Linked DNA regions of Vallitalea guaymasensis. The protein of the gene in region 1 binds, or shares a complex with, the protein of each later gene. Links are inferred from orthologs where the notes say so. Each region holds a gene or a part of one and is shown on either strand. Other genes may lie near its edges.

What was found. Proteins that work in one complex are often made in the same cells at the same time.
Region 2: the proteins of nifU (region 1) and HYG85_RS21155 are in contact, whole or in part, in a solved structure (PDB 5XT5), measured with the Bacillus subtilis proteins. The link is inferred for Vallitalea guaymasensis from one-to-one orthologs.

What each region holds. Positions count from the first base shown.
Region 1 is NZ_CP058561.1:4,286,673-4,291,065, reverse strand. The notes cover bases 1,599-4,393. They hold nifU (Fe-S cluster assembly scaffold protein NifU), read right to left. Parts: upstream 3,319-4,393; coding sequence 2,878-3,318; downstream 1,599-2,877. Other genes in these bases: nifS (cysteine desulfurase NifS), read right to left, coding at 3,370-4,393; mnmA (tRNA 2-thiouridine(34) synthase MnmA), read right to left, coding at 1,710-2,792. In the rest of the region: HYG85_RS18355 (histidinol-phosphatase HisJ family protein), read left to right, coding at 1-304; HYG85_RS18350 (patatin-like phospholipase family protein), read left to right, coding at 447-1,445. UniProt on the Bacillus subtilis protein: Part of the SUF-like system that mediates the biosynthesis of iron-sulfur (Fe-S) clusters. Acts as a sulfurtransferase and thus transfers sulfur from SufS to SufB.
Region 2 is NZ_CP058561.1:4,911,075-4,917,112, forward strand. The notes cover bases 1,449-4,290. They hold HYG85_RS21155 (aminotransferase class V-fold PLP-dependent enzyme), read right to left. Parts: upstream 3,630-4,290; coding sequence 2,268-3,629; downstream 1,449-2,267. Other genes in these bases: HYG85_RS21150 (PASTA domain-containing protein), read left to right, coding at 1,449-2,228; HYG85_RS21160 (DUF421 domain-containing protein), read left to right, coding at 3,904-4,290. In the rest of the region: more of HYG85_RS21150, read left to right, coding at 1-1,448; more of HYG85_RS21160, read left to right, coding at 4,291-4,608; HYG85_RS21165 (DUF4363 family protein), read left to right, coding at 4,640-5,005; HYG85_RS21170 (class I SAM-dependent methyltransferase), read left to right, coding at 5,014-5,745; HYG85_RS21175 (spore germination protein), read right to left, coding at 5,778-6,038. UniProt on the Bacillus subtilis protein: Type II cysteine desulfurase that acts as the initial step in the SUF-like Fe-S cluster assembly pathway.

The sequences.
Region 1 (4,393 bases):
CTACTATAATTATAGTGAACTTATCGATAAAATATTAATGCAAATTATAGAAACAGGTCATGGAATAGAACTTAATACCTCCGGTTATCGCAAAAATCTAAACGAACCACATCCTAATATAGAGATTTTACAAAGGTACAGACAATTAGGGGGCGAAATAATAACAGTGGGTTCCGACGCTCACTTTCCTGAACATCTTGCATATAACTTTGATGGGGCTTATAAAGTTTTAAAAGAATGCGGTTTCAAATATTTTACAGTATTTGAACAAAGAAAACCTGAATTCATTAAAATACCTGATTAAAGTCAACAGTAAGCTATTAGAAGAAAAAGAATTTTGTGATTATGTTTAAGATTACTAGGAAGCAAAATGCTTTTTCTTATTTAGTTATAAAAGACAAGAAGTTTCATATATAATTTAAGTAAGAAACTCTTTAGGTGTTGACATGATTAATAAAAAAGATATTGTTAAGATTCTCTCTATTGATGGCGGAGGTGTACGAGGTCTAATTCCATGTATATTTCTAGACCATCTTAGAAATGAATTAGATAGTTTTGGTAATAAAACACCTTTTTACGATTTATTTGATGTAATATCAGGAACTTCTACTGGCTCATTAATATCATTAATGTTAATAAAACCACCAGAAGATTATACGGATCACGAAAGACTGGATCTATTATTGGACTTGTACGAAAACAAAACAAAAGAAATATTTCCAGAAGCAAAATGTGAAATATGTCAAACAATCAAACACTTCTTTCGACCTAAATACAATGGCAGACCACTGCGCAGATTACTGCGACAAAACTTCAAGAACCTTACACTGGAAGATTCTCTATCCAATTTAATTATACCTGCCTATGATATGATATCCATGAGACCATATTTATTCAAACATCGTATAGACGTAAAAGATTACTACCATAATTTTTTCCTAAAAGACGTTGGTCTATCATCATCAGCTGCACCTACATACTTACCTCCTGCTAATGTGAAATCCATAACATCAGGTGAATCTTACTGCTTTGTAGATGGAGGAATATTCTGCAATAACCCTTCACTATGCGCCTATACATACGCCAAAAAACTATACCCCCATGCAAAACAATACATAATTGTATCCTTGGGTACCGGCGAATATGTAAGAACCTACGAATGTAAAAAAGTAAAAAAATGGGGAGTCCTAGGATGGATGAACCCTATCAACGGAATCCCTCTACTAACTGCATACATGGATTCCCAAATGGAAAGCGACAACTACATCATCAACAGCATGGATGACGTCAAAGAATATAGATTTGAAATATCCCTCAATGGAATATCCTCCGAATTAGACGATTCATCAGAAAGAAATATAGACTTCCTAAAAGGAAAAGCCGCCGAACTTATCCTACTAAACAGACACAAAATAAATCAACTAGTCAAACTACTAAATATCTAACAGTCTAATTATATATATTGAACCTAATCATCTATTCCCCATTTCAATAAGTTCAATATATCCCTTGCTAAAAGTTGCATCCAAATCATATTTTACTCAATGTTGTACGACAAATAAATAACCATATATAGTGATAAAAACGCCTTTTACGGCTTGTTGTATCCTTACTAAAACAGATAAAACAACAAACGTAATGAAAGTGATTATCACTATATATGGTTTTAATTATACTACCGTTGTCCACTTGATTTTTATAAAAATTCCCTATCTTCTTATTATATTTCCTCCACCAATAAGAATATCCCCATCATAAAACACCACTGCTTGCCCCGGTGTTATAGCTCTCTGGGGTTCATCAAATACACATTTCAATGTATCTTCATCAACCATCTCTATAGTACACAAAGCAGGTTTATGACTATAACGAATCTTCGCTTCTACCTTCAACTTGCCTTCTATCTCTTCTATTGCCATTAGATTAACATTATCAGCATATAGCGTATCACTGAATACATCACTATTGTCACCGATAACAACTTCATTAGTATCAGGTCTTATCTCTACAACAAAAGCTGGTTTCCCTAAAGATAATCCAAGCCCCTTGCGTTGACCTACCGTATAATTAATTATCCCCTTATGTCTACCTAAGACTTTTCCATTCATATCTACAAAATTACCCTCAGGGACTTTTTTATTAGTATACTCTTCTATAAAAGCTGAATAATCATTATCAGGGACAAAACAAATTTCTTGACTATCTGGTTTATTGGCAATTCTTACATTTATCTTTTCTGCAATTTTCCTTACTTCTTCTTTGGAATACTCACCAACTGGCATAAGTGTATGTTTTAATTGATCTTGAGTTAGGTTATATAATGCATAAGTCTGATCTTTTCTTATACCAACAGCTTTCTTTAATGTATATCTTCCATTAGGTAATTCTATAACCCTGGCATAATGCCCTGTTGCTATATACTTAGCACCTATAGCAAGACTTCTTTTAAGCATTGATTCCCATTTTACATATCTATTACATGCAATACAAGGATTAGGCGTATTACCTTTCTGATATTCATCAACGAAATAATCTATAACGCTATCCTTGAACTCTCCTTTGAAATTCATAACATAATAGGGAATTCCAAGAGCATCTGCAACACGACGCGCATCATCTACAGCACTAAGGCCACAACATCCAGCATTTTCTTCTTGAATATCTGTTTCTTCATCCTGCCATATCTGCATTGTTACTCCGATAACATCGTAACCTTGTTCCTTTAGTAGATAAGCCGCAACAGAGCTATCAACTCCACCTGACATACCAACTACTACTTTTTCTCTGTCCATTTAATCACCTGTTCTATATATTACACAACTTTTTAAGTATTATTCATAAATCAGTTTTATCATTGAATAGCCCTATTAATATTTTCTATTCATCATCTGTATCAATAGGATGGTCATCATGTATATCTGCCTTTGGTGGCTCTAACCCTTCTATATCAATACCATGTTTCTTAGAATAATCCCATAAAGCTGCATGTAAAGCTTCCTCAGCTAATAATGAACAGTGTATTTTAGCTTTTGGTAATCCATCTAGCGCTTCTACAACTGCATCATTAGTAATTTTCAAAGCATCTTTTATTGATTTTCCCTTAACTAATTCTGTTGCAATACTACTTGTTGCTACTGCAGCACCACATCCAAAAGTTTTAAAAGTTACATCTTTGATAATTTCATCTTCCACTTTTAGGTAGATACGCATAATGTCCCCACATTTAGCGTTTCCAACAGTACCAACACCGTCTGCATTTTCAAGTTCTCCCATATTTCTAGGATTAACAAAATGATCCATTACTTTTTTAGTATACATAACTAACACCTCAATTTTTTTTATTTATTAATAAGTACCTAATTATTTACTCTATTTATTGTTTTTTACAAAATCCTCATATAAAGGTGACATATCTCTTAATCTCTTAACTATTCCTGGTAATACTTCAATAATATAATCTACATCTTCTTCTGTATTATCAATTCCTAAAGTTAATCTTAATGAACCATGTGCTATTTCATGAGGAAGACCAATACCTAATAATACATGAGATGGATCAAGTGAACCTGATGTACAGGCAGAACCGCTAGATGCACTTATACCTTTCATGTCTAACATAATAAGTAAGGATTCTCCTTCAATGAATTCAAAACTATAATTAACATTGTTAGGTAATCTTTTTACTGGGTCACCATTCAACTTGCAATATGGTATTTCTTCCTTAATGCCTTTTATCAATTTATCTCTTAATTTATTTAATTTCTTAGTCTTTTCTTCCATGTTGGATTCAGCAATCTCTGATGCTTTACCTAATCCAACAATACCTGGAACATTCTCTGTTCCACCACGACGTCTTCTCTCTTGAGCTCCACCGTGAATGAAAGCCTTAAGCTTAATCCCTTTCTTAACATACAAGGCACCTGTACCTTTTGGTCCATTGAGCTTATGACCAGTCAATGATAACATATCAATATTCATATCTTCTACATCTACTGGAACCTGTCCGATAGCTTGTACAGCATCAGTATGGAAAATAATTTTATTTTCTCTAGCTACTTCACCAATCTCTTTTATTGGCTGAATAGTTCCTATCTCATTATTAGCAAACATAATTGTTATTAGGATTGTTGTATCTTTTATTGCATTCTTAAGATCGTCTATACTTATCAATCCATTTTCATCAACAGGTAAATAAGTAACTTCAAATCCATTTTTCTCAAGATATTCACATGTGTGTAAAACAGCGTGATGTTCAACAGTTGAAGTTATAATATGATTTCCTTTATTCTTATAACTCTCTGCTATACCTTTTATAGCCCAGTTATCAGCTTCTGTCGCTCCACTAGTAAAAAATATTTCTACTGGCTTGGCACCTATTAATTTCGCAACTTGC
Region 2 (6,038 bases), 630 kb from region 1 along the record:
TTGAAGACGATAAAAGTAAAAGCAATTTTCTATCTAATCTTAACGAGACTAAGAATGCTAGTTTTGAACAAGAACAATTTACATACCAGAAAACAAGTAATTATAAGAAGTGGATTATCCAAATAATAATACTAGCAATTGCTGTAATAAGTATATATTTCATAGTAAACAGAAAAACAATTTTGATAGATTTTTCTAATATGCTCTATGAAGATGCAGTAGCATGGGCTAATGATAGAAACATTATACTTACTTATGAAGAAGAATACAGCAATGAAATACAAGAAGATTATATTATATCCCAGAATATAGAACCAGGAGAAAAGATAGGGAAAGATTCAACTGTAAAATTATCCATTTCAAAAGGGAAAGATCCTTATGAAAAGATTGTAGTTCCAGATTTTGATACTAGCTGGTCCAAAACAAGTATTGAAAATTGGGTAGAGCAGAATGGTATTATTAATTATAAATTCAATAATATTGAAAGTGAAGATGTGCCATCTAATTATCTGATATCATATGAGTTGATAGGTGCTACCAATGACACCTTCGTCAGGAGTTCGGAAGTAGAATTTGCTATTAGTTATACAGAGACCTTTGATACAGTAGTCGTGCCGGATTTTATTAATGAAACTATGATTGATGTAGATATATGGGCAAAAAATAATGATATTGAATATACTTATACATACGAGAAAAGTTCCTTATATGATGAAGATATTATAATCAATCAAAGTGTTAAGTCTGGAGAAGAGATGGATGTTAATGAGGTATTTTCATTTGTCATATCAACTGGAGATGAAAATGATACAATAATAATGGAAAATTTCTTGAACAGAACTATTATTGATGCTGACATATGGGCTAAAAATAATCGGATAAGATATACTTATTCTTTCGAATATAGCGATATATATCCAGAAGATAGCATTTCATACCAAAGCATAAAAGCGGATGAGGAAATAAAAGAAGGATATACAGTAAGTTTCATCGTTTCAAAAGGTACTGAAGATGAAGAGGAAGAAACCATAGTTATGGATAATTTCCTTAATAGGGCATTACTTGATGTAGATATATGGGCTAAGAGCAATGGAATAGACTATAATTATACTTATGAATATAATTCCATTTATGAAAAGGATAAAATAATGTATCAGAGTATTCCTGATGGAGATGAATTAGTAGGTGATGAGGTACTGAATTTTATCGTTTCTAAAGGGGAAGAGATAGTTGTTCCAGATTTCAGTGAATTAACGGTAACTGAAGCAGAAGAATATGATGATGATTCAATAGAAGTTAAAGTCATAGAGAAATATGTTAAGGGCACTAGAGAAGGAGAATTCTTATCTCAATCAATCGGGGCAGAAGAAGTAGTTGAAGAAGGAATGGAGATAAGGGTAGAATATTCTCTAGGAGATAGAATAACTGTACCTAGCTTCATAGATGAATTGAAGCAGGAGCTAGAAGAATGGATTGAAGAAGCTAATGATAATGGGGCAAATATTGATTTGATTGTTAATGAACAAGCAGGTACAGGATTAGAATATGGAAAGATAATAACCCAAAATATTTATAATGATGATATAGACCTGTCTTCTGATATAGAAATTACAATATCATCAGGATTAACAGTTCCATCCTTTATGAATATGAGTAAGAGCGAAGCAAATAACTATTCACAAACAAGTGACCTTAATGTAGAGGTTGTAGAAATGTATCAACAGGGAACTAGTGCAGGAAAATTCCTTTCACAATCAATTGAAACAGGAACTAAAGTCAATAAAGGCACGTATGTCACAGTTTATTATTCTTTGGGAGATACCTTGAACATACCTAAATTTGTTGATAGACCAGTTACTGAACTGCAACAATGGGTTGATGAACAAAATAGTAAAGGTGCTCAGTTAACAATAACCAAAACTGAATTACATATTCAAGACCTAGATTATGGATTGATTTTTTCTCAAAATATATATAATCAGACTAATGCAGATTTGGATACTGATATTGAGGTTGTAGTTTCTCTAGGAGAACTATATAGTGTGATTGATTTCTCGGAATACTCAGTTAGTGAAATAGAAGATATTGCTGAAGAGAATGACTTGACAATCATTTTTGAAACTGTTGAAGATTCATTATATAGCAGTGGCAAGGTTATTAGTCAAGAGCCAGAAAGTGGAGAATTAATTAGTAAGAAAGATTTTATTAAAATTAGAGTTGCTGAATAATACTATAGAGGAGCCTCATGGGTTCCTCTATTCTATATTTTAATATCTCGCAGAACTGGAAATTTTATGATGTTTAGAAGGGTATTTTTTTAAGTAATATGATTTGTTTTTTACTATTTTTTCTAGGAGTTCTATCAATATGTCAACTTCTGAATAATCATTATACAGACCGAAGCTTATTCTAACCATCCCAGGACGTGGATAACGGGGATTTCTTTTCAGTTCATTGATATCATTTTTGGTTAGGTACAATAATTTTTGTACATAAGGCTGAGCACAGAAACAACCGCTTCTTACGCTTATACCTGCTTCTTTTGATAAAATATTAGCTACCACAGAATGATGCAGTCCTTTTATATTGAAAGTAATTATACCTATTCTATTGTCACAATCATTTTCATTACCATATATGATAATGTCTTTAATTCTGTTTAATTTATTTAATGTATATTCAGTCAGGTTCAATTCCATGTTTTCTATGTTGTGCATACCTAACTTATTCATTTCCATTAATGAAGCATTCAGAGCAACTACTCCCATGATATTAGGGGTTCCTGCTTCCTCTTTATATGGTACATCATCCCACATAACACTTTTTGGTGTAACTATTTTTACAGTCCCACCACCAACTTGGGTAGGTGAACCATACTTGAAAACATTCTTAGGACCTATAAGGACACCTGTACCAAAAGGTGCATATATTTTATGACCAGAGAAAACCAGATAGTCAATATGGTCATTTGAATAAGATGGTTTCATGTCTATAGGTGAATGAGGAATAAGCTGTGCGCCGTCAATAAGGATTTTGGCTCCGTACCTATGTGCCAGCTTTGCAAATGCATGAATATCAGTTTTGTATCCAGTAACATTAGAAGCACCAGAAATGGTTACTAACCTAACTTTACCATTATACTTTTTTAGCTTTTGTTCACAGTCTTCTAGAGATAGATTTCCTTTATTGTCCAAATTAATATAGTCCATGTTGAAATTTTTTCTCCATGGCAGATCATTGGAATGATGTTCCATGAATGAGGATAATATTATCCCATTATGAATGACTTGTGATAATTTATTGGAAACTTTATTAATCGCTTCAGTAGTATTCTTAACAAATATGACTGTAGAATAGTCCCTATCCATGTTAACAAAATCAGCTACAGTTTTTCTTGTAGCATCGTATATCTCTGATGATAGATTAGATTTATAGCCGGTTCCACGATGTATAGATGAATACCATGGGGCAAAATCATTTACCGCTTTCATAACAGATGTCAATGGTGGTGTAGTTGCAGCATTATCAAAGTTAATTTCTTTGGTGTATTTACCGTTAGATAAAGGAATTGATACGTCAGTACCTACTACAAGATATTTATAATTTGGTTGAGAAGAGTAGTAATGCATAAAAATCCACCTCATTTATCTATTACTTCAATCCGCGATAGAGTCTATCCCTATCACGGATTGAAGATCTATAAAAATATCAATGATTAACTATATTAAAGCTAATCATTAATAATCAAAATAATATCTATGTTAGATAGTAAAAACCTTTTTTAATATAATATGCCATCTATTTGAATACGTGAAGAAAATGTAAACCTACTTAGTTTTTGCATGGTAAGTTATAACATATTATTGGTGGAAATAGTAAATACTACTGTAGGAGGTGGTAAGTTTGAATGAGAGTATTGTAGTCATTGTAAGAGGTGTAATAGGTTTCTTTTCATTGTTGATCTTTACACGTTTACTGGGAAAACAACAAGTCAGTCAATTAACACTGTTTGAATATATTTTAGGAATAACTATTGGGTCAATGGCATCTACACTTACTACTGATTTAAGTTCTGCTGCATGGCCCCATTGGGTAGGATTGGTAGTATGGGCAACACTTGTATATTTAGTTCAAGTACTTACATTAAAATTTCCTGTTATTTCAGAATATATTAATGGAAAACCTAGGGTATTGATAGCGAATGGAAAAATATTAGAAAAAAACTTGAAAAAATTACGATATAATCTCTTTGAATTGTTGGAACAGCTAAGGATGAATAACATCTTTGATATTAACCAAGTTGAGTTTGCAGTACTAGAAACCAATGGTAAATTAACAGTGTTAAAAAAATCTCAATTTCAATCTTTGACTCCAAAAGATATGAATTTATCAACAGATTATATGGGACTTAGCACGGAACTAATCTACAATGGTGTGGTCATGGAGCATAATCTTGAAAAGATAGATTTAGATGAGAAATGGCTTGATAGTCAATTGAAGACTAGAGGAATCAAAAATCCACTGGAAGTCTATTTGGCAGTTATTAATACTTCAGGTGAGTTATATATTGATTTATATAAAGATCATATGGATGACAAATCTTTGTAAAATGGTTATAATGGAAAGGAAAGTTCACAAAATGAAAAAGGTCATGATAATCACATGTACTTGTATACTTCTAGGAATATTCATTCTAATAATGAATTCTGGTGGTTTATTGAAACAGTCTTTTATGGATGGAGATGACGTTGAGACACTATTGAGGAATTTGAATGAAGATATAGTTGAGAGTGATTGGAAAAAGGGACAAGAAGATATAGAAAAGTTAAAAGATGCATGGGATATGGTGAGCAAAAGAGTTCAATTCAGTGTTGAAAGAAATAATTTGATGGGTATTGAACTATCTATTGCCAGGCTTAAAGGTTCAATACGTGGTAAAAACAAAGAACAATCCTTAATTGGATATGAAGAGCTGATATCATATTGGAATAACTTAGAAGAGTAGGTGGATAAATGAGTTTTTATAAAAGTATATCAAAATCTTATGATAACATATTTCCTTTGAAAGCAGGTATGGTCAATTATGTATTAGATAGTATTTCAGATTATTCATCCTGTAGATTATTGGATATCGGGTGTGCTACTGGACATATGGCTGGGGCTATAGGTGCAAAGGGTGTTGAAGTTATTGGGATCGACCTTGATTCTGAAATGATTAAATATGCAGCCAAAAATTTTCAAGAGGACAATATATCCTTTCAAGTTATGGATATGTTGAAAATAGAAGAAAAATGGGGGAACAATAGTTTTGATATAGTTACTTGCTTTGGTAATACATTGGTTCACTTAACTAATGAAGAGGAAATATTTGAAGCGTTAAAAAATATGAAAGCCATTCTAAAAGCTAAGGGTAAGCTTTTGATTCAGATATTGAATTACCAGTATATCTTAGATAAAAGTATCAGAGAGTTACCTATCATAGAAAATGAGTATATCAAATTTGAAAGATTCTATTCTGAACAAATAAGGGATGAAAGATTAATTTTTGAGACAAGATTAACTATAAAAGACACAGGAGAGATAATCTCAAATGAAATATACCTGTATCCTTTATTGGAAAAACAATTGAATAATTATCTTGAAAAGCTAGGATTTCGTAATATTAGGTTCTATAAGAACTTTAATAGAGAACCTGCATCTTATAATCATCTGCCTTTGGTTTTAGAGGCATCATTAGATGAATAAGATACAGGTAGAAAATATATTATTATAATCAATTAACTAGATTTATTGTTATCTTTGTATTTTTTGTTATTTCTTTTGATTTCAATTATAGGTTTTCTAAGGAGTATATTAGAAAGGGCTTTCCCATTAAAAGGAATGAGAGGCCATGTATATCGCATACCACTAAAGGTTTTGGTGGTTCCGATAATGATAAGTATGATTATTATACCGGCAAAGAATCCATATGCATTGAATAAACCAGTCAGCAATAATAGGAATAGTCTAAATAAGCGTATTGCTAGTGCAAATTCAAT